3 regions of the Streptomyces sp. VNUA24 genome follow, and region 2 is predicted to be linked to each of the others. Evidence: riboswitches for the same ligand, from Rfam matches in the RefSeq annotation. Region 2 holds a riboswitch; each other region holds the start of a gene.

What was found. Region 2 has a riboswitch for cyclic di-AMP ahead of PYR72_RS14420 (M23 family metallopeptidase). Riboswitches for the same ligand answer to the same signal wherever they lie in the genome.
Positions count from the first base shown of each region.
Region 1: it holds a riboswitch for cyclic di-AMP, as region 2 does, so the genes downstream of both, PYR72_RS26235 (M23 family metallopeptidase) here and PYR72_RS14420 (M23 family metallopeptidase) in region 2, are expected to answer to the same signal.
Region 3: it holds a riboswitch for cyclic di-AMP, as region 2 does, so the genes downstream of both, PYR72_RS32555 (hypothetical protein) here and PYR72_RS14420 (M23 family metallopeptidase) in region 2, are expected to answer to the same signal.

Region 1 covers NZ_CP119143.1:6,119,159-6,126,623, forward strand. Annotated here, with positions in the region: tRNA gene PYR72_RS26210 (tRNA-Met) at 29-102, opposite strand; gene PYR72_RS26215 (dihydrofolate reductase family protein) at 201-1,358, opposite strand; gene PYR72_RS26220 (MarR family transcriptional regulator) at 1,408-2,001, shown strand; gene ribA (GTP cyclohydrolase II) at 2,164-2,823, shown strand; gene PYR72_RS26230 (PP2C family protein-serine/threonine phosphatase) at 2,940-4,052, shown strand; cyclic di-AMP (ydaO/yuaA leader) riboswitch at 4,316-4,477, shown strand; gene PYR72_RS26235 (M23 family metallopeptidase) at 4,488-5,549, shown strand; gene PYR72_RS26240 (aldo/keto reductase) at 5,714-6,658, shown strand; gene PYR72_RS26245 (PrsW family intramembrane metalloprotease) at 6,683-7,465, opposite strand, start outside.
Region 2 covers NZ_CP119143.1:3,456,883-3,464,347, forward strand. Annotated here, with positions in the region: gene PYR72_RS14405 (GNAT family N-acetyltransferase) at 1-2,785, opposite strand, end outside; gene PYR72_RS14410 (HPr family phosphocarrier protein) at 2,976-3,257, shown strand; gene PYR72_RS14415 (GntR family transcriptional regulator) at 3,436-4,140, opposite strand; gene PYR72_RS14420 (M23 family metallopeptidase) at 4,341-5,129, opposite strand; cyclic di-AMP (ydaO/yuaA leader) riboswitch at 5,143-5,312, opposite strand; gene PYR72_RS14425 (pitrilysin family protein) at 5,527-6,915, opposite strand; gene PYR72_RS14430 (pitrilysin family protein) at 6,912-7,465, opposite strand, start outside.
Region 3 covers NZ_CP119143.1:7,602,153-7,609,617, reverse strand. Annotated here, with positions in the region: gene PYR72_RS32600 (PD-(D/E)XK nuclease family protein) at 1-527, opposite strand, end outside; gene PYR72_RS32595 (AAA family ATPase) at 559-1,650, opposite strand; gene PYR72_RS32590 (hypothetical protein) at 1,674-2,018, opposite strand; gene PYR72_RS32585 (hypothetical protein) at 2,238-2,825, opposite strand; gene PYR72_RS32580 (hypothetical protein) at 3,008-3,262, opposite strand; gene PYR72_RS32575 (peptidoglycan-binding protein) at 3,294-4,136, opposite strand; gene PYR72_RS32570 (hypothetical protein) at 4,177-4,500, opposite strand; gene PYR72_RS32565 (hypothetical protein) at 4,573-5,070, opposite strand; partial or broken gene PYR72_RS32560 (IS5/IS1182 family transposase) at 5,117-5,330, shown strand; cyclic di-AMP (ydaO/yuaA leader) riboswitch at 5,587-5,802, shown strand; gene PYR72_RS32555 (hypothetical protein) at 5,810-6,067, shown strand; gene PYR72_RS32550 (hypothetical protein) at 6,233-7,465, opposite strand, start outside.

The DNA.
Region 1 (7,465 bases), 2.7 Mb from region 2:
TGATCGGATTCCGGCCCCAAGTCTTCAGTAGCGGGGACAGGATTTGAACCTGCGACCTCTGGGTTATGAGCCCAGCGAGCTACCGAGCTGCTCCACCCCGCGTCGTTGAAACCAGTGTACGCCATCCGCGGGACCCCGAGCACACGCATTGATGTGGGGGCGGGAGGGCGACGGCGGAGACGGTGCCGAGGGGGCGGGGCTCAGCCGGTCAGGTGGCGGTTGGGTGCCTGTGCCCGCTCCTCGAAGTCCCCGATCAGCACGACCACCGCCCCCTCCGCCGCCAGCACCGCGTTCCCGGCCGCCGCGTCCTCGACGAACGTGTCCGGCTCGCGCCAGGCCGTGACGACCCGGCGGATGCCCGCGTCGAGGACGAGCCGGGCGCAGGGCGCGGGGCGGGAGGCGCGGCGGGCGCACGGTTCCAGGCTGCTGTAGACCGTGGCGGAGGCCAGGCGCGGGTCGGCGGGGTCGATCTTGGCGAGGGCGGCCTCCTCGGCGTGGACCACGGGGTCGCCGCCCTCGCGGGAGTGGCCGCGTGCCAGTTCCGTACCGTCCTCGGCGACCACCACGGCCCCCACGCTGAACGCGGTCCGCGAGGGCGGGCACGCGGCGGCCAGTTCGCAGGCCAGATCCAGCCAGTGGCGGTCGGCGGGGGAGACGTCCCGTCCGGTGCCGGGGACGCTGGGGGCGTAGCGGATGAGGACGATGTCGCCGACCGGCCGGGTCTCCAGCAGGCGGAGCCGGCTCCTCGGCCCCCCGGGGTACGCGCCCGTCCCGAAGAGCCGGGGCGCGTCCGCCTCCCCCACGAACACCGGTGCCACGGCCAGTTGGATCTCGTCCGCCAGGTCCTGCCGGAGCAGCTGGGTGTGCACGAGGCCGCCGCCCTCCACCATGAGGCGCCGCACGCCGCACACGTCCGCGAGGTGGTCCAGGACGGCCGTCCACTCCAGTTCGGGGCCGACGGAGACCACGGTCACGCCGTCCGGTCCCGTCGGCAGGCCCAGCCCGCGCAGCCGGTCGGCGCCCTTGTCCGTCGTGTACACGGCTTTCTCGCCGCCGGTGTGCCAGAACCGTGCCGCCGGGTCGAGATCGCCGGACGCGCTGACCGTCACCTTCAGCGGGTACTCGGGCAGCCCGGCGGCGACACGGGCCGCGCGCCGCTCGGGGGAGTTGACCAGCAGCCGGGGGTTGTCGGTGCGCAGGGTGCCGGCGCCGATCAGGATGGCGTCGACGGAGGCGCGCACCTCGTCGACCCGGTCGAAGTCGGCCGGGCTCGACAGCAGCAGCCGCTCGGGTCCGGTGTCGTCCAGGAAGCCGTCCAGGGAGACGGCGGCGGACAACAGGACGTAGGGCTGGGGCATGGGACGCGCTCCCTTGGTTCAAGTTTTAAACAATACCTACACTGTACGTATGACGACCCGCTGGCTCACCCCCGACGAACAGCGTGCCTGGCGCGCCTACGTGGCCGCGAGTTCCCTTCTGGAGGACGCGCTCGACCGCCAGCTCCAGCAGGAGGCCGGCCTGCCGCACCTCTACTACTCCATGCTGTCCGCGCTCTCCGAGACGCCGGAGCGCCGCATGCGGATGACCGAACTCGCCGAGCGCCTGAAGATCACGCGCAGCCGGCTGACGTACGTCGTGACCAGGCTGGAGAAGGACGGCCTGGTGCGGCGCGAGGACTGCCCGTGGGACAGGCGCGGCAGCGTGGCCGTGCTCACCGACGAGGGCATGACCCTGCTGGAGCGCACGGCGCCGGGGCATGTCGAGACGGTGCGCAGGGCCGTCTTCGACCATCTCGCCCCCGAGCAGATCAGCCAGTTCGAGGAGATCTGCGGGGCCATCGCGGCAGCGATCCAGGGCGGCAGCCCCCTCGCGGCCCCCGGCTCGGACGACCTCCCGTGGCGCCGCCGCGCATGCCCGTCGAGCCAGCAGGGGCAGCAGGGCGAGCCGGGCGGGTCGGGCGAGCGGGACCCGGGCGGGTCGGGCGAGCGGGACCGCGCCTGAGGGGCGTGCGGCACCGGCGCATGGCCTCGCGGCGCATGACGGGAATGTGACGTACCCCCAAATCAGTTGCTTGAAATTTGAAGCACGGGTTAGAGTCACTCCGAGCGTTGTGCTTCAAAACTGAAGCACAACGACACCCCGCACCAGGACCGGAGAACCCGCATGCCCGACATTCCCGCTGCCACCCCGCGTGCCCGCGTCCGGGTGCCGCTGCGTTTCCAGGACGGTTACGCCGTCGACGCCGAACTGGTCACCTTCCACGGCCTGGTCGACGGCCAGGAGCACCTGGCGATCGTCCTCGGGGACCCCGCCCCCGGCACGGACCCCCTGGTCCGGCTGCACTCCGAGTGCCTGACCGGCGACGTCTTCGGTTCCGCACGCTGCGACTGCGGTCCGCAGCTGCGCGAGGCGGTGGAGCGGATCGCCGAACGCGGTGGCGTCCTCCTCTACCTCCGCCAGGAGGGCCGGGGCATCGGCCTCTACAACAAGCTCGACGCGTACGCCCTCCAGGACCAGGGGCTCGACACCTACGAGGCCAACGCGGCCCTCGGTCTGCCCGAGGACGCCCGCGACTACACGGCGGCGGCCCAGATGCTGGGTGCCCTCGGCATCGACGAGCTGGACCTGCTCTCGAACAACCCCGACAAGGCGCAGCAGCTCCGCGACCTCGGCGTGGGCGTCCGTCACCGCGTCCCCACCGGTGTCTTCACCACCGCCCACAACGTCCGCTACCTGCGCGCGAAGGTCCTCCAGACCCAGCACACGCTCCCCCTGCCGGAGCTGACGGGACTGACGGGACTGGCAGGAGTGACGGCGGGCTGACCCCGGCGAGGGTCGCTCCCCTGCCCTCCGTCAGAAGGGCCCTAGCCCACTCGGCCCCGCCGACTGGCCCCGCGCCCCGCCCACGGAAACCCTGTTTCCGTGGGCACGGAGAACGGATGGCGGGTGTGAGGGAGCCGGTCGGGCGGCGGTTCTCGTTCCTCCGTACGCTCACACGCGCCGTCCCGGCCCTGCTGATCACCGTCGGACTCTTCTACGACCACTTCACCCCGCGTGAGTTCACGGCGGTCCCCTTCTTCACCGCCGCGCCCCTGGTGGCGGCCCCGCTCTTCTCGCTGCACGGCACGGTGATCACCGGGATCGTCTCGATCTCCGGGGTCAGCGCCGTGCGCGGCTACTACGGCGACACGGGGCAGGTGGACGCGATCACCGAGATCGCCACGGTGGTCACCGTCGCCGTACTGGCCGTACTGATCAACCGTCTCGTCCGCCGCAGCGACGCCCGGCTCGCCACCGCCCGGGAGATCGCCGAGGCGGCGCAGCGGGCCGTCCTGCCGGTGCCGCAGGAGCGGATCGGCGGGCTGGAGATCGCCGCGCGGTACGAGGCCGCGCAGGCGGGGGCGTCGATCGGGGGCGATCTGTACGCGGTGCAGGACTCGCCCCACGGCGTACGGCTGATCGTGGGCGACGTGCGCGGCAAGGGGCTCGGCGCGGTGTCGGCGGTGGCGGTGCTGATCGGCGCGTTCCGGGAGGCGGCCGAGCAGGAGTCGACGCTCGAAGCGGTCGCCCAACGGCTGGAGCGGGCGCTGGCCCGGGAGGCGACCAGGCGGGAGGCCGCGCTGCGGGACGCGGCGGTGGAGTACGAGGGGTTCGTGACGGCCGTGCTGGCGGAGTTCCCGCACGGGGCCGGGCGCGCCCGGATCGTCAACCGGGGGCATCCCTCCCCCCTCCTGCTGCTCGCCGACGGCACCCTGTGCTCCCTGGACGCGCCGCGGCCGGCCCTCCCGCTGGGCATGGAGGACCTGGGCGCCTGGCCCGACCGCGCGGAGGAGGCCGGGTTTCCGCGGGGGGCCACGCTCCTGTTCCACACGGACGGGCTCTCGGAGGCGCGGGACGCGTGCGGTGTCTTCTACGATCCGATCGAACGTCTGTCCGGGCGGGTCTTCTCCGCGCCGCGCTCCCTGGTGACGACCCTGGCGGACGAGGTGCGCCGGCACACGGGGGACGGTACGACGGACGACATGGCCCTGCTGGCGGTCCGCCGGCCGTGACCGCGGGCGGGTGCGGGGCCGGTGACCGCCTCTATATCACCCAGCGTGGCTGTTCGACCGTTCTCCGTAGACGTGCTGATGTCCCGTCAGAACTTTTGTTACTCCTGAGGCAAGTCAACTCGCCCGTTTTAAACCCCTCATGACCCGTAAAGTCCAGCAGAGGGGCCGGAACGATCATTCAGAACAGCTTGGAATGGAGTACTCACGTCTATTAACGTTCGATAACGCAGCGCGGTCGTCCCAGCCGTCACAAGAGACGGCTCCGTGCTCACGCGCCGAATCCCGCAAGGGAACCGGGGAACCACCACCCTGGGGTGAATCGCACGGAGACCGTCGTGGCAGTCCGCACGACCGGTTTACGCGCGTAGGAGACCTTCCTGCTCCGAACCCGTCAGCTAACCCGGTAGGCGAGGAGGAAGGAAGGAGTACGCCCACGTGGCGTCGAACCGGTCCGCGACCGAAGCCCCAGTCGTGCCGAGCCAACGCGAAGGCGAGAGCCGGACGTTCGGCTACGGCAGCTACAACAGCGACAACGAGGGCCCCTGGCAGGAGTGGAATCCCAGCGAGGACACCCTGCGCCCCGCTCGCGGCCGGCACCGTGTCGCCAAGAAGACCGGTGTACTCGCCCGTGGCGGTCTCGGCCGCAGCTCCACCGTCCTCGGCGTCGGTGTCATAGCCGCCGTCAGCGGCGCCGGCATGGCCAGCGCGCAGTCCGGCAAGGCCCCGGTGTCCATCTCGATGCCCGACATGCCGAACGTCGGCTCGGTCTTCGAGGACGAGGCCGAGGAGCCGGAGCCCGAGGCGTCCAGGACGCCGCTCAGCAGCGCCGGCCTGACCCCCGCCGAGGCCCAGCAGGGCACCGCGGACGCCGGTGAGGCCCTGCGCGCCCGCATCATCGCCCAGGCCGAGTCCCAGCAGGACGCCTTCGACAAGGCCGCCGCCGAGGCCGCCCAGACCGCCGCCGCGGACAAGGCCGCCGAGCTGGCCGCCCAGGAGAAGAAGGAAGCCGAGGCCAAGGAGGCCGCCGCCAAGAAGAAGGCGGCGGAGGAGGCCGCGGCGAAGAAGGAGGCCGAGCGTCTGGCCTCCCTCGCCACGCAGTTCACGCTGCCCACCTCCTCCTACACCCTCACCTCCACCTTCGGCCAGGCCGGCCCCTACTGGTCCTCCGGCTACCACACCGGCCTCGACTTCGCCGCCCCGACCGGCACCCTGATCAAGGCCGTCGGCAGCGGCACGATCACCCAGGCCGGCTACGAGGGCTCCTACGGCTACAAGACCGTCCTCACCCTCGATGACGGCACCGAGATCTGGTACGCCCACCAGTCCTCCATCGGCGTCAGCGTCGGCCAGAAGGTCGCCACCGGCGACGTCATCGGCCGCGTGGGCGCCACCGGCAACGTGACCGGCGCCCACCTCCACATGGAGGTCCACACCGGCGGCTCGGCCAACGGCATCGACCCGGCGGCGTGGCTGCGCAGCAAGGGCCTGACCCCGTAGAGCGGTCGGACGACGAACGACGACGCCGCGTGGGTCCGTGAGGACCGCGCGGCGTTCGTCGTCCCCGGGACCGGCCTCCGCTCGGACGCCTCGCTCCCACGGCTTCACGCGGCGTTCACGCCAGGGCGGAATGCGGGCGTCCGCCGGGCTGGTTGAGGGATGACATGACTTCTCTTCGCAAGCTGGGCACGTCCGACATCGAGGTCTTCCCCCTCTCCCTCGGCGGCAACGTCTTCGGGTGGACGGCCGACGAGGCACAGTCCTTCGCCGTCCTCGACGCCTACACGGCCGCCGGGGGCAACTTCGTCGACACCGCCGACTCCTACTCGGCCTGGGTGGAGGGCCACACGGGCGGTGAGTCCGAGAGCATCATCGGCAGGTGGGTCAGGTCCCGGGGCAACCGGGACGACGTGGTCATCGCGACCAAGGTGAGCCAGCACCCCGAGTACCAGGGGCTGACGGCGGCCAACATCAAGGCCGCGGCCGACGCCTCCCTCGCCCGCCTCGGCACGGACCGCATCGACCTCTACTACACGCACTTCGACAAGCCCGAGGTGCCGGTGGAGGAGATCGTCACCGCCCTCGACGACCTGGTGAAGGCCGGCAAGGTGCGGGCGATCGCCGCGTCCAACATCACCCCCGAGCGTCTGAAGGCGTCCCTGGACTTCTCGGACGCCGAGGGCCTGGCCCGCTACGTGGCCGTCCAGCCGCACTACAACCTGGTCTCCCGGGACACCTACGAGGGCCCGCTGCAGACCGTCGCCGCCGACGCCGGCCTCTCCGCCGTCCCGTACTTCGCCCTCGCCAAGGGCTTCCTCACGGGCAAGTACCGCCCCGGCATCACGGTCGACAGCCCCCGGGCGGCCGGTGCCGGCGCCTATCTCGCGACTCCGGCCGGCACCCGCGTCCTCGCGGCCCTCGACGAGATCGCCGAAGCCCGTGGGGCCGCCCACGCCACCGTCGCCCTCGCCTGGCTCGCGGCCCAGCCGACCATCGCCGCGCCGATCGCCTCCGCGCGCAACCTCGACCAGCTCCCGGACCTGCTGGCCGTCGCCGACCTCACCCTCACCCCCGAGGAGCTGCGGCGCCTGACCGACGCGTCGGCGTAGCCCACACGGCCCCGGCGGCGGGTCCTAGGAGCGGTACGGGTTGTACCCGGGGTACGCGGCCACTCCGTAGGCCACCGGCTGGGGGTGGGGCCCGTACCCGCCGTACCCGCTGTATCCGGCGTACGCCCCGTACTCGTAGCCGTACCCGTGCCCATAGCCATAGCCATAGCCGTACCTGGGCTCGGCGTCCCGTCCGGCGTACCCCATCGCCGGGCGGGCCACCTCCCGCCGCCGCCACAGCTCGAACAGCAGCTCCCGCTCACGGAGCGCGAAGTCGCTCCCGGCGCGCCCCCGCAGGCCCCGGTGCCGGAGGAACGCCAGCCGTGTCGCGTACGCCTCGTACTCCGCCACCGACCGCGCCCCGGCCTTCCCGAAGTGATGGGCCGCGTACTCCCGCGCCACCCGCCTGGCCCGCATCGAGCCCAGCACGTACGGCTCGGGCGGGGTCAGCCAGCCCGCGGCCGCGTACGCCGGCAACGCCTCCCGCACGGTCCGCAGCTCCCGCTGCCGGGCCCAGATCACCCACCACGTCAGCAGTCCGAACGCCGGCACCATGAACCCCGCGTACACCGCGAAGAACCCGTACTCCCCGAAGGTCGCCGAGCCGTTCCACACCGAGTGCATCGCCATGGCGAGCAGCAGCCCGCTGAGCGGCACGAGGACGCGTCGACCCCGCTGCCAGTCGGCGGAGACCGCCGCCACCCCGAAGCCGATCCCCGTCAGCACGGTGAACAGCGGATGCGCGAACGGCGACATGATCACGCGCACGAAGAAGGTGGCCGCGGTGACCGACGCCAGCCCGGTCCC
Region 2 (7,465 bases):
CGAGGGAGACCGCCACGACCTCGGGGTGGTCGTCGACCAGCCGCGAGACGCGCAGCAGCAACTCCTCCAGCGCGTCCGTGTCGACGGGGGCGGAGCCCCGCCAGCCGAAGAGGAGCGGCGCCGTCCTGATCGACCGGACCAGTGAGGCCGCGTCCCGTTCGGTGGCCGGAATCAGGCGGTGGGCCATGTCGCCGAGCAACTGCGAGGCGGGTCCCGCGAGCCCGAACGAGAGCACGGCTCCGGCGGCCGGGTCCACCACCGTCCGGACGATCGTGTCGACCCCGCGCGGGGCCATGCCCTGCACGACCGGGCGCAGTTCCCCGGGGCTCCCGAACAGCTCGGTCAGCTCCGTGTACGCCCGGCGCAGCTGCTCCTCGTCCGCCAGGTCGAGCCGGACGCCGCCGAGGTCGGCCCGGTGCCGCAGGTGCGGGGCGGTGGTCTTGAGCGCGACGGGGTAGCCGATGGCCCCGGCCGCCCGCGCCGCCTCGTCGGGGGTGGGGGCGGGCCACGCCTGCCGCAGGCGGATGCCGTACCGCCCGAGCAGCGCGCCCGCCTCCTCGGCGCCGAGCGTGAGCCCCTCACCCCTGGACAGCAGCGCGTCGATCCGCTCGGCCGCCCCCTTCTCGTCGATGTCCTCGTACGCGGGCACCCGTCCCGGTTCCGCCGCCTCCCGCCGCCACTGCGCGTAGTGGACGGCCTCGGAGAGCGCGCGGACGGCCCGCTCGGCGGCCGGGTAGGCGGGAATGAGCCGGGAGGAGGGCTCGGTCGCGGCGCCCGTCGCCTCTCCCGCCTCCGGCGTCGCCCGGACCTCGGCGGCGGCCGGCAGCTCGCGCGGCAGGGGGGCGGGGCCGTCGGTGCCGGGGGCCCGGTCGCCGGCCTGCGGTGCCGTGCCGGGCGCCCGGTCGCCGGCCTGCGGTGCCGTGCTGGCCGCCGCCGACAGTGCCTCGGCCAGCCCGCCCAGCTCGACATGGACGACGAGCACCGGCTTCGAGGGGTTCGCGGCGGCGGCCGAGCGCAGCGCCTCGGCCAGGGCCGCGTCCCCCGGAGACGTCTCCCCCAGGGTCGGTATGGCCGTCACCACCACCGCGTCGCACGTGTCGTCGGCGAGCGCCCGGGACAGGGCCGCGTGGAAGTCCCGTGCCGAGGCCCCGGTCGTCAGGTCCAGCGGCCGGAGCGGGCTCAGCCCCTCGGAGAGGCAGGCGTCGTACGTGAGCATCCCCAGCGACTCGGAGTTCCCGAGGATCGCCACCCGGGGCCCCGCCGGCAGCGGCTGCCGGGCCAGCAGCAGCCCCGCGTCGACCAGTTCCGTGATCGTGTCGACCCGGATCACGCCGGCCTGCCGCAGCAACGCGGACACGGTGGTGTGCGGCAGCTCGGTGGCGCGGACGGCGTGCCCCTGCGGCGCGGAACCGTGACGCGCTCCCTGCACCACCACGAGCGGCTTGACCGCCGCCGTGCGCCGGGCGAGACGGGTGAACTTGCGCGGGTTGCCGATGGACTCCAGGTACATGAGGACGACATCGGTGTCCGGGTCCTCGTACCAGTACTGCAGGACGTCGTTGCCGGAGACGTCCGCGCGGTTGCCGGACGACACGAACGTGGAGACGCCCGTGACACCGGTGACCCCTCCCCCGCGCCGGTGCAGCCGGGACAGCAGCGCGATGCCGATGGCGCCGGACTGGGCGAAGAGGCCGATGCGCCCGGAGCGCGGCGCCTCGGGGGCGAGCGAGGCGTTGAGCCGCACGTCCGGGGCGGTGTTGATGATCCCGAAGGCGTTGGGGCCGATGATGCGCATGCCGTAGGTGCGTGCCTGGCGCACCAGTTCGCGCTGGCGCTCGCGCCCGTCGGGGCCGCTCTCGGCGTACCCGGCGGAGATGACGACGAGCCCCTGCACGCCGTGTTCCCCGCACTCGGCGACGACCTCGGGGACGTGTGCGGCGGGGACGGCGACGACCGCGAGGTCGACGGGCTCGCCGATGTCGGTGACGGACCGGTGGGCGGGCACCCCGTCGATGTCCTTCTCGTCCTCGCCGAGGGCCCTGTTCACCGCGAACAGCCGCCCGGTGAAGCCCGCGGCCCGGAGGTTGGCGAGGACGCCGCGGCCCACTCCCCCCGGTGTGCGCCCGGCGCCGACGACGGCGACCGAGCCGGGGGCGAGCAGACGCTGCACGGACCGGGCCTCGGCGCGCTGCTCCCGGGCGCGCTGCACGGCGAGGGAGCGGTCGGTGGGCTCCAGGCCGAACTCCAGGCGGACGACGCCGTCCTCGAAACTGCGCCTCTGCTGGTACCCGGCGTCGGTGAACACCTTGATCATCTTGCTGTTGGCGGGAAGCACCTCGGCGGCGAAGCGTCTGATGCCGCGTTCGCGGGCGACGGCGGCGATGTGTTCGAGGAGGGCGGAGGCGACGCCGCGGCCCTGGTGGGCGTCCTGGACGAGGAAGGCGACCTCCGCCTCGTCGGCGGGGGCGGACGCGGGCATCCCGTCGGGGCCGATGCGGTCGTAGCGTACGGTGGCGATGAACTCGCCGCCGACCGTGGCGGCGAGCCCCACCCGGTCCACGAAGTCGTGGTGAGTGAAGCGGTGGACGTCCTTGGCGGACAGGCGAGGGTACGGCGCGAAGAAGCGGTAGTACTTCGACTCGTCCGAGACCTGCTCGTAGAAGCTGACCAGACGCTCGGCGTCATCGACGGTGATGGGCCTGATGCGTGCGGTGCCGCCGTCGCGCAGCACCACGTCGGCCTCCCAGTGGGCGGGGTACTCGTGCCGGTCCGACGAGGTCTGCATGGGCCCCAGAGTACGGCTCGCGTCCGGCTGTGGCGCGGGGCAGTCTGGGGAAGCACAACAGAAGCGCGAGAGCCGGTTCGTGGCCAGGCCGTGGGCCCGTTCCACTCCGTCGCGCCATATGGGAAACTGGTCTAGACAACCCGGTCCAGACCACTCTGCACCACCCGAGACACCTGAAGGGCAGCATCACATGGCTGAGCGCCGCGTCAACGTCGGCTGGGCCGAGGGCCTCCACGCCCGACCCGCATCCATCTTCGTCCGGGCCACCACGGCCTCCGGTATCCCCGTGACGATCGCCAAGGCCGACGGGAACCCCGTCAACGCGGCCTCCATGCTGGCGGTCCTGGGCCTCGGCGCCCAGGGCGGCGAGGAGATCGTGCTCGCCTCCGAGGCCGAGGGCGCGGACGCCGCGCTCGACCGTCTGGCCAAGCTCGTGGCCGAGGGACTGGAAGAACTCCCCGAGACGGTCTGAACCACCGGGCGACCGGCCGGCCCGAACGGAAAAAGGCCCTGAAAGGCCGGCCGTACACATGTGGAGGGCTCGTCCGATTTATCGGGCGGGCCCTTCGCCTTTTCGTTCCTTTTCCGTTCTGCGGGCAGCAGAAATAATGCCCCACGGAATTCTTGCCTCTTTGTATACGGCTTCCGTGTTAATGCCGCAGGCTCGGCGTGTTTACGGGGTGTTGCGAAGTCCTCACACGGTCCGGGCGGTCGGGCCCGCCGGCCCCGCCCGGAAATCGGAACCGGTGCGCGGCGGTGGCACGCTCGGTGTGCAGGGACGTGATCGTGCGGGCCCGGTCGCTGTCCCCGCGCGCGACGGCGTCCACGATCCCGCCGTGCTCCGCCCAGGACTCCACCGGGTCGGCGGGCGCCTCGACCGCGTACATCCACGCGATCTTGTGCCGCAGCTGGGCGAGTGTCGAGGTCAGGGCAGGGCTGCCGGACGCCTGTGCGAGCGTCTCGTGGAACCAGCCGCCCAGGGAGCGCAGATCCTCGCTGGTGCCCCTCCTGGCCCGCTCCTGGCCCAGCCTGACGAGGCCGCGCAACACCTTGAGGTGCGCCTCCGTGCGGCGCTGGGCGGCCCTGGCGGCACCCAGCGGCTCCAGCAGCATGCGCATCTCCAGCAGGTCGGCAGCCTCCTGCTCGGTCGGCTCGGCGACGCACGCGCCCGCGTGGCGCCGGGTCACCACGAAGCCCTCGGCCTCCAGCGTGCGCAGCGCCTCACGGACGGGGACCCGGCTGACGCCGTACCGGCGGGCGAGCAGTTCCTCGGTGAGGCGGCTGCCGCGCTCGTAGACACCCGCGACGATGTCGTCCCGGATCGCCGTGCATACCGAATGCGCCGGAATACGCATGACCGACCTCCGCCTTAATCCCCGTGAAACGTCGATGATTGACGCGTGTTCCAGCGACTCTATTGCAGCGGGACGGAATTTCCGATGGCGGACCGGAATCCAGGGATATTTTTTGGACAGGAGGCGCGCCACAAGAGGTTCACGCAACGCGAAAGGCCCCGGCTCGTGAGCCGGGGCCTTCGAAGGCGTGGAGCGAGGTGTCAGACGTTCACACCGTGCGCGCGCAGGTAGGAGACGGGGTCCATGTCCGAGCCGTACTCGGCCGTGGTGCGGGCCTCGAAGTGCAGGTGCGGGCCGGTGACGTTGCCGGTCGCCCCGGAGAGGCCGATCTGCTGGCCGGGGGTGACCGTCTGGCCGACGGAGACGCCGATGGACGACAGGTGGCCGTACTGGGTGTACGTGCCGTCGGTCATGCGGATGACGATGTTGTTGCCGTAGGCGCCGCCCCAGCCCGCCTCCACGACGGTGCCGGAGCCGACCGCCAGGACGGCCGTGCCGGTGGCGGCGTGGAAGTCGACGCCGGTGTGGCTGCCGGAGGACCAGACGGCGCCGCCGGCCTTGTAGCCGGTGGAGATGTAGGAGCCGGTGATCGGCGAGACGTAGGTGTTGAGGCGCTCGCGCTCGGCCGCACGGGCGGCGCGGGCCTTGATCTCCTCGCGCTCCTTGGCGGCGGCACGCTCCTGCTCGGCCTTCTCGGCGGCGGCCTTGCGGGCCTCCTCCTGCGCCTTCTTCTTGACCTCGGCGACCTCGGCGGCCTGCTGCTGGGCGGCGGCCTGTGCGTCGACCTGGTCGGCGACCGTGTCACCGAGGACGATGACCTGGTTCAGGCCGGTCTGCTCGACGGCGGGCTCCTCCGCGGCGAGCGCGGGGCCGGCCAGGGTGCCGATGACGCCGGTGGTGGTGAGAGCGGCGACGCCCACGTTCCTCGTGGTCGTGCGCGACACACGGCCGGGACGGCGGTGCTTGCCAGGGGCGCGGGTGAACGCCATGAAGTGGCTGGTCCTTTCCTTCCTTCTCGCCTACCGGGTTAGCTGACGGGTTCGGAGCAGGAAGGTCTCCTACGGCTGCCCCCCGTTTCGCGTGGCTCGCGAAGGGCACCCGATTCACCCCAGGGACTTCGGTGGGTCCCCGGCTCCCCAGGCTCGCGCCTCGGGACTCGGCGATGACTGTCCGGTGCCGCGGCTGCGGCGAACATCTGACGAACAGCCGGACCGACGCTAAGTGGGCCGTCTTCGAAATAACAAACGGATCACAGGATTTGTTAACTACGCCACAGGTCAGACACACAACCTCCGCCATCAAACGGACAAAAGTGGGCCCTGGTGACTCTTCCGTCACCAGGGCCTCACTCGTGCGTGTCCTGCCGTCCGGTATCTCCCCGGTTCCCTACTCGGCGGGTACGACGGTGACTTCGCCGATTCCGAGGGCCCTGACCGGCTCCTCGATCTGCGCGGCGTCCCCGACGAGGACCGTCACGAGGCGGTCCACCGGGAAGGCGTTCACGACGGCCGCGGTGGCCTCCACCGTGCCCGTGGCGGCGAGTTGGCGGTACAGCGTCGACTGGTAGTCGTCCGGCAGGTACTGCTCGACCTGGTCGGCCAGCGTGCCCGCCACGGCCGCGGCCGTCTCGAACTTGAGGGGGGCGACCCCGACGAGGTTCTGCACGGCCACATCGCGCTCGGCGTCGGTCAGCCCCTCGGCGGCCAGGGTGCGCAGCACCGTCCACAGATCGTCCAGCGCCGGGCCGGTGTTGGGCGTGTCGACGGAGCCGCTGATGGCGAGCATCGCCGTGCCCGAGCCGTCCGGGGCGGAGCGCAGCACCTGGCCGAACGCGCGCACGCCGTAGGTGTATCCCTTCTCCTCCCGCAGGACGCGGTCCAGCCGGGAGGTGAGGGTGCCGCCGAGGCAGTAGGTGCCGAGCACCTGGGCCGGCCACACACGGTCGTGCCGGTCGGCGCCCACCCGGCCGATGAGCAACTGGGTCTGCACGGAGCCCGGGCGGTCCACGATGATCACGCGCCCGGTGTCGTCGGCGGTCACCGCCGGAACGACGCTGGGCTTGGCAGGGGAGCCGGTCCAGGCGCCCAGGGTGTCCCCCAGCAGCGTGCCGAGGTCGACCCCGGTGAGGTCGCCGACGACCACGGCGGTGGCCGTCGCGGGGCGCACGTGCCGCTCGTAGAAGGCGCGTACGGCCGCGGAGTCGATGCCCTCCACGGTCTCCTCGGTGCCCTGGCGGGGCCGCGACATGCGGGACTCGGCCGGGAACAGCTGCCGGGAGAGCTCCTTGGCGGCCCGCCGGCCCGGGTTGGCGGTCTCGTGCGGGATCTCGTCGAGCCGGTTGGCCACCAGACGCTCGATCTCGCCGTCGTCGAACGCGGGAGCCCGCAGGGCGTCCGCGAGCAGCCCCAGGGCCTTCTCCAGCCGCGACACGGGCACTTCGAGGGACAGGCGTACGCCCGCGTGGTCGGCGTGCGAGTCGAGGGTGGCGCCGCAGCGCTCCAGCTCGGCCGCGAACTCCTCGGCCGTGTGCTTGTCGGTGCCCTCGGAGAACGCCCTGGTCATGATGGTGGCGACGCCGTCGAGGCCGGCCGGCTCCGCGTCCAGGGGCGCGTCGAGGACGACCTCGACGGCGACGACCTGCTGGCCGGGGCGGTGGCAGTGCAGCACGGTCAGGCCGTTGGGCAGAGTGCCGCGCTCGGGCGCGGGGAACGCCCAGGGGCGGGCGTCGCCCGCCTGGGGCTGCGGGTGGAACTCCATGCTCGCGAGCTCGGTCACTTCGCCGACTCCTCGTTCTCGTCGGTGGTCTCGACGGCCTCCGTCTCGGCGGCCGCCTCTTCGGCGTCGTCTTCGGCGTCCTCCTCGCCGGCGACGGGCTCGTACACGAGCACCGCCCGGTTGTCGGGCCGCAGGCGGGCCTTGGCGATCTCCTGGACCTCGTCGGCCGTCACCTCCAGGACCCGGTCGACGGCGGTGAGGGCGAGCTTCGGGTCGCCGAACAGGACCGCGTAGCGGCACAGTTCGTCGGCGCGGCCCGCGACCGTGCCGAGCCGGTCCAGCCACTCGCGCTCCAACTGGGCCTGGGCGCGCTCCATCTCCTCGGCCGTGGGGCCCTCCGCGGCGAACCGGGCCAGCTCCTCGTCGACGGCGGCCTCGATGACCGGCACCTCGACGTCGCCGGAGGTCTTCACGTCCATCCACGCCATGGAGGGCGCCCCGGCCAGCCGCAGCAGGCCGAAGCCGGCCGTCACGGCCGTACGGTCGCGGCGCACGAGCCGGTTGTAGAGGCGGGAGGACTCGCCGCCGCCGAGGATGGTCAGCGCCAGGT
Region 3 (7,465 bases), 4.1 Mb from region 2:
CCCAGGCGGGACAAGTACCGCTGGCCGGGAACGTCCTCGAACCCGACCTCGAACAGCGCGCCCGCATACAACTGGACCTGCCGCAGTTCGGCGGCCGTGGCCCCGTAGCGAAGAACGCGGTCCCACAGGTACGTGGACTTGGTCTTCACGTCCTCCACGGTGAGGACGTCGGCGGGTATCGCTGGTCTGTGACGAGCGGGCAGACGAGCGGCGGTCGCCGCGTCGAGCTGTACGACGTCGACGTGTCCCCGGATCAGGGAGTCCTGGACGCTGCGTTCAACCAGCCATCCGTACTCCGTGCGTGCTGACTCCAGCAGCCCGTGGTGAATGAACGTTCCGAGGATCGCCGCTCGCTTGTCGGGGTGATCGGTCGGCGTGACGCCGTGCAGGATGTAGGCGGCGCGTCGGCCGCATACGGTGTCGGACGCGCCCAGTTGGGTCTGACGAGAGCGGGGGCGGCGGGCGTCCACGTCGTGTGCGGCATCCCAGATGGAAGGTGCGATGCCGTCGACGGTGGCTACGGACATAGGGGGTTCTCCAAGAGGTCAGCGTGGGCGGTCACTGCTCGGCGTCCGCGTCCTGCTCGTCGGCCTTGCGCTGGGCGGCGGCACGGAGCTTGTCGGCGTCGGACAGTGGGCCCTCCCCCATCTCCCGCCGAGGGCTGTCGAGTTCGGCGGCGCGCTGCTCGGCGGCGGCCCGGATGGTGAGGATCTCGTCGTGACTGAGGCGGTTCACCGGATCTGGGACGGCCCGCCACAGCGCCTCAAGGAGCTTCTTGTCCGTCAGGCCAGCGATGCGGGCGAGCCAGGGCTGTACGAGATCGCCAACGAGCGCGGGCATGATGCGCGGCTGGGACTCGACGGAACAGCCCAGCTTGTTGAAGACCAGGTCCTCGATGCTGAAGTCCCGCAGTGGCAGCGGCTTGTTCCGCTCAACGCGCATCCGCAGTGATCGGACCTTGATGACCTGCGGGTCGGCGTTGCGCTTCATGCGCACCCAGCATGACGAGTCGAAGCCAAGGTCCTTCTGGGCCGAGACCTTCCACTCGCTCTTGTTCTGGATCGGCTGGCCGTTGTCGTCCGTGGCGCTGACCTGCTTGCCGCGGGCCAGCACGATGGCGATACCGGGCAGTGTGCGCAGCAGGTAGATGATCCTGTTCCACCGCTCCGTGGCGTCGTTCCACAGATTCCGACCGATGTCGAACGCGGCGTCCGGGTCCTCCTGGAGAAGGGCCCGGTTCTTGCGCGTCCGGCGACCGCGTTCGTAGGTCCAGTTAGTGAGCATCCGCCACAGGGCGGATCCCGAGTCGATCGTCAGGACGACGGGGGGCTCTCCGGCTGCCGCCGCGCGCCTGGCCTCGGCATGCACGGCCTCAACTTGTTCGAGAATGTCTCGGTAGGTGCCGTCGTGCTCGATGATCAGGTAGTTGGTTCCCTCGATGGCCGCGTACTCGTCGGCCGATCCCTCGTCGAGGTCGATCCAGTACATCTGACCGATGCGGTCGCTACTGGAGAACTGTGCCGCCGAGTAGGTCTTGCCCGCGCCCTCCTCGCCCTCGATAAGGAGGAGTGGCCAGGGGACAATTCCCGTCGGCTTGCGTGTCTTGAGTTGGACTGCGGGCGGCATTGCGGTGCCCGCTGGTGCATTCACGATCTGTCTCCAAGAGGTCGTGGTCAGTCCGTGCGCAGAGCCCGGACTTCAAAGAGAGCTGTCCACTCCGGGTGTTCGGCCAGCAGGAGCCGTACGTACCGGGAGCGGTAGTCGTTGTTCAGCGCGAACTCGTCGCCTCGGGTCGCCGCGCCGTACTGGTAGCGCAGGAGCTCGAAGAGCATCCCGATGCCGATGCGGCCGAACCCCTTCTCCGCGCAGTCGGCGGTCATCCGGATCAGCGCCCTGAGAACCCAGGGGTTGAGCGCGTGGAACGCCTCGAATCGCTGCTGGATGGTCAGGCTGCCGACATCGGCGGGGTGGCGAACGGGCTGGATGGTGCCGAACAACGGCGGCTGTTCGATCAGCAAGGCTCCCCCCTCAGAGATAGACCTAACACGCCTGGAGTGTTGGAATCTATCTTTGGATGGAAGGATTGTCGATCGACAACACCACCGACCACCCCCGGCGGCCCCCTGGATCGCTGCATGAACCCCCCCCTGAACGAATGAAGCGCACCCCTTTGGATGCGCTTCCATTCTATATGCATTTAGGGGTTAGATCAAGGCGCTCAAGCCTCTGACCTGGCCTTATTCGGCGGTCTTGTTCGCCGCCTTACCGCGCGGCACGATCCTGGATCCGGGACCGTCATAACTGCCGTCACGCAGGGCCGCCAAGACTTCCTTGTCGATCCCCCAGTCCACTCCGCGCGCACCCGCCTGTAGCGCGGGTGCGTCTGCAACGACCGGTTCCAGAAGCCAGATCGGCGATCCGGACAGGTTGTAGTCGGCGGGCCGGAACCGGCCCGTACTCATGGCCTTCCGCAGGAGCGCGCCGGACGGAAGCCGGAACAGCGTCACCAACTCGGCCTGACCTACCAACGGGGGGAGTTGCTCAACCTCCCTCACCCAGTAGCCCGGATCCTGCTCCTTGGTCAGCCGCTCAAGCTCCGTGTGATTGAGGTGCTTCGGGCGCGGAGTCGTCTCTCCGAAGCCCTTCACGAACTGGAGGAGCCAGTACGGCGACCCGCTGATGATCCTGGCGGCGCGGTAATCGAGGGTGTGATCCCGGCTAATCCACTGGCTGACCTGGAGTGGCCTCACGTCGTACAACGCGGCGAACTCGACCCTGCCGGCCAGGTACGGCTTCCTTCCCGCCGGCGCCTTGTCCTCTGCCACTCCATCGCCTCCAGCTCACGTCACGTCTGCATATAGATTGTAACCAACGTGGAAGCGGAGTCCGAACCCTGCACACAGGCGATAAGGTGGAGTCTCCAAGAGGTCGAAGACCCCCCGTCGCGAGACGGGGGGTCTTCTTCCATCCTGGGCTCTCGGGCCGCTCGACGTCACCTCATCGTGGCTTAGGTACCCGGCAGGGTGAGCGACGTGCTCTCGTACTTCGGCGGACGTGCGTAGCCGAGCAGCCAGCCGAACCGAGGCGACAGGTGCTCCTCGGCGAGTCGGAACACGCCGTAGTAGGCAAAGGTGGCGACCGGGGTCAGGACCCCCGTGACGGCCGTGGCGTCGAGATCGAGTCCGTGCCGAAGGGCGACCGCGACGAGCCAGCCGACCGCAGCCGGGACTCCCGTACGCAGCAGCGAGGCGTAGAGGTTCATGGGGATGTGCTCCTTGAGCTGTTGAGGGAGGTCAGGCGAAGAGACGGCGCCAGGTCTCCGGCCCGGGGTAGCCGTCTGCGTCGGAGCCGCTCCACTTCTGGGCGTGCTGGAAGTCGACGACGTTGAGGCGGTCCGCCTCACCCCAGTCGCGGGACGGACCGACGCGGTAGTGCTTGCTGTAGCCCTTGCGCACGAGTTGCTGGCCCAGCAGGAGAATCGAGGCGTTCGACTTGCCGAGTCCGAAGGCGCTGCGGCCGGGAAACGCCGGCGGGCCGGGCTTCGGCGTCGTCGTGGTCGGCCACTTCGGCATCGGACCCGGGTCCGTGTGCGTGTTCTCGGGCGTCTGGCCGTGGCCGTAGTGCCCGCCCTCCGTCTCCCAGATGTGCTCGCTTCGGTTCGCCTTCCAGGTCGGGGCGCCCATCGGCCAGACGTCCGGCACCCCCCAACTCCGCGCCCAGGCCAGGATCTTGTCGAGTCCCTTGGCCGGGGTGTCCCGGACGGTCGCGTACGACGTCCCGTTCACGCGGCAGTACGGGAAGAACAGCGTCTCGACTTGGAGACACACCTTCCCGGTGCGGTTGGTCCGGGTGCCGCCGGCGGTGTCGACGACCGACTTGGACCGGCTGTTCGCCGGGTAGAACTGGGCGGTCCTGCCTGTGAAGGGATCCCAGAGGAGATGCGGTGCGGCTCCCTTGCCGCCACTGGTGAAGTACTGCACGAGCTTGTCGAACGCGACGAGATCGGCGGGCTTGGTCGCCGTGGCGTTCTTGTCCCACGTGATGTGCCAGATGACGCGTGGGTCGTACTGCGAGTCGGTGGGTGCGATGTCGCTGAGCGGGTGCCGCTCAGCGCCAGGCAGCCAGAGATCAGGCATGGCGCGTTCCTTGTTCTCCCCCGCGCCTGCTGTTCTGAGCCTACAGTCCGAGCTTGCCGGTCACGATCGCGACGATCACTCCCACCACGACCGGCGCCACGAGGGCGGTGAGAGCCAACCGTCGTACGCCGCGGGCCTCTTGGCGCTCCGTCTCGCGCTCGCGCTGCATCTGGGCGATGTCGTCCTCGACGGCTTTGATCCGTACCTCGTCAGTCCGCCGGTCGGCGTCGTACTGGATCTTCGTGACCATCTCGGCGAGCCGTGCGCTGAAGGCAGCGAAGTCGGCGCGTAGGTCGTCGCGCATCTGCTGCATGGCCCGCAGCAGTTCCCACGGCGTGGGGTCCTGTCCCGGCGGCGCGGTCACGGCACTCCCTTCGGCAGCCCCGCGCCGCTGAGGATCAGCCTACGCGTTCCTTCCCTTGTGTTTGCAGCAGTCCTACTCGGATTTCTCGGAACCCTCCTCGCTCGCTCCCGAGATCCCGCCGCCGACGAATACCACGCTCAGCGCGAGGGCGGCTACACCGACGGCTGCCACTGCCCCCATCCCCGCCCAGAGGAAATGCTTGTTCTCGCGGTCCTTCTCGCCTACCCGCCGCACGTTTTCGTCGTAGCGGTCGTGGAGGGACTCCCGCTGTACCCAGCTGAGGTCATCACGACCGAGGTCGGCTCGCAGTGCGTCCCTCTGGTCCTGCGAAGCCTTGAAGAAGTGGTTCTGACTGTTCTCGTTGGCCGCGAGAGTAGACTTGTGGGCCTCTTTGACCGCATCGATATTGTCCTTGCCCAGGTCCTTGAAGGCAGGGAACTGCTCAATGATCTTGAGCCGCACTTTAGTGGGCATCTCGGGCATCGATGCCACGAAATTGAGCACCTTGTCCTTGGACAGGTTCCGCCAGTTCGAGATACCCAACTTCCGTTTGACTACTGCTTCGTCCACGTCGCCCTTTCCCTGACTTCGCCCATCGTCCTGTGAGGCATCCCGGATAGTAGCGGTTCCCACCGACAGGCCGGGGATCGTGTCGGTTGAGCTGCGGGATCACTTGGAACCTGTTACCGCAGCGCCAGCGGCGCTTCCGCAAATCCAGGTCGCCAGCCGTTGTAGGACCGGGATGTGTCTTGTACTTGCTGCACGTGAGGATCGGACGGAAGCATCTGCCGCGCGGCCCCGGTTCAGGCTCGGGCATGACATGGCGGCGCCGACAGCGCATGCCGTGGACCCCGTGACGCTGCCTCAACTCGAACTAGACGACATCCCTCAGATGGCGTAGGCGCAGCCCTACTTCCTGACCCGCACTCGCGCCCCGACAGCCGCCTGACCTGGGAAGTTCGCATACGTCCACCCGAACGGGTGAGTGGTGCGAAAGAACACAAACCCCTGGCCCTCCTGGGACTTTCGACCACGGATAGGCCAAGATCCCTCTAACGACAAGCCCTCGCCACCACGGTGAGGCGATCCGGGCGGACGCCGAATCCTGCCGCCGCCCGGATGACCGGTCGACAGATATATGCATCGGCAGGAGTGGAGGACCCAGCGTGACGGGTCGCCGGGACGGTCACACCATGACCGGACCGAGCAGCCCTTGGGATGAAGCCGCGTGTATGCGGCCGGGCAACTTCGCCAGCCCGAATCCGACAGGTCATCCTCCACAGGCGGCTGACGCGAAGGTACAGCCGTCATGTCAACGACGCAGAACAACCCCCAGCCCTCCGGAACCAGCTCCAACGGAGACGGGGGTGATGGGTCCAAGATCCGCAAGTTTGAAGCCGCAGTCATTGTCCTTGTGGGAATCATCGGTGGTTTCTCCGCAGCGACAGGACGACGGATCATGGACCACGTCTCGAATTTCGAGGCGATTTACACAGGCTGCCTAGCAGCAGCCGGATTGTGCGGCTTCATCATCCTGATGTTGAGGTTCATCCGGGGGCAATCTTGACCCGTTAGCACAGCAGGAGGGGCCTTGGCATCTGGCCAAGGCCCTCTTCCTGCACCCCTCTTGACATGAGGTCATAGCACCGAATTCACGCGGCTATGGCCGATTCAAGATATCGTGGGCGCCACTTGAGATCGGGACAGCTCCGAGTTGCCATGATCGAGCCAGTCAGGTGATCGCCTGGCCGATGTAGTCGTCGGCCGAGCCGCAGTCCTCTACCAACAGATAGGCGACGTTGCTGCTGCTGGCGGCGAGCGTCCATGTCTGTGCGACTCCTCCTTGAGCCCCGGTCCAGCACAGTGCGGCCGTGACGTCGCTGCCTGTCGTGTTGGTCAGGATGGTCTGGACGGAAACGGCTGCGTTCGCTGTGGAGGCTTGCAGATTGTTGACCCGTATCTGGTCCTTGTAAATCGTTCCGGACACGCTGTTCTTGCGGATTCGGTATAGCGCGTAGCTGTCACTGGCCGCACTATGCAGTGCCCAGAGGGAGACGCGGTAGGCGCGGCCGGCCTTGAACGTGATGCTGCCGGTGGCGATGAGGGGCGTCTCCGCGCTGGAGAAGGTGACGTTCGCGGTCAGTGTCTTCTGCGCGACAAATCCGCGCCCCTGGGATTTGCCGTAGACGCTGAGGTCTCGGTCGATCGCGAATCCGCTGGATGTGAGCTTGGCAGTGGCCTGGGCGGATGCGGACGGCGCATCGCGGACGTGCAGTTCGATGGATGATCCGGCGTCCGATGTATCGGCGCCGTAGCCGCTGATGTAGGCAACTCCGTTCCCGCTCAGATCGTTTGCGTAGAGGTTGAAGACTCCTCCCGAATAGCCCGGCACGTGGCTTTGCAGGAACACCCCTGTTTCCTGGATCGAACCAGTCACCTTGGGGGCGCTGAGCGAAACGCTCGGAACTTCGTAGGTGGCGGAGGAATCCGAGGCGTACGCGATGGCGGTATTGAGTTCTGCCGGTGCTGACTCATCGGCGCTGCCGGAATAGAACTCAATCGATCCGGTCTCCGGATTGGTGTTTCCGGGGCTGATGACAACTCGCTGCCCGTTCGCGGCAGTTTGGAGGGTGCTGCCGGTGAGGACGGCTCCGTTGATCGTCCTGCCGTTGATGGCATCGGCGTCGAGCTTGTCCGCCGTGATGGCCCCGGCCTTGATGTGGGTTGCTTCGATCGCGCCCGCCGAGATCTTCGTTGCCGTCACGGCGTTGGCCGCGATCTTGTCCGCCGTGACGGAGAGCGCGTTCAGCTTGTCCGTGGTGATGGACAACGCCGCGACCTTCTCAGCCGTGACAGCCAGGGCCGCGATCTTCTCGGCGGTCACCGCTCCCGCGAGGATCTTGGGCGCGGTGACGGCGCCGTCGGCGATCTGTACACCCGGGACCACCGGTCGGACGACTGCGTT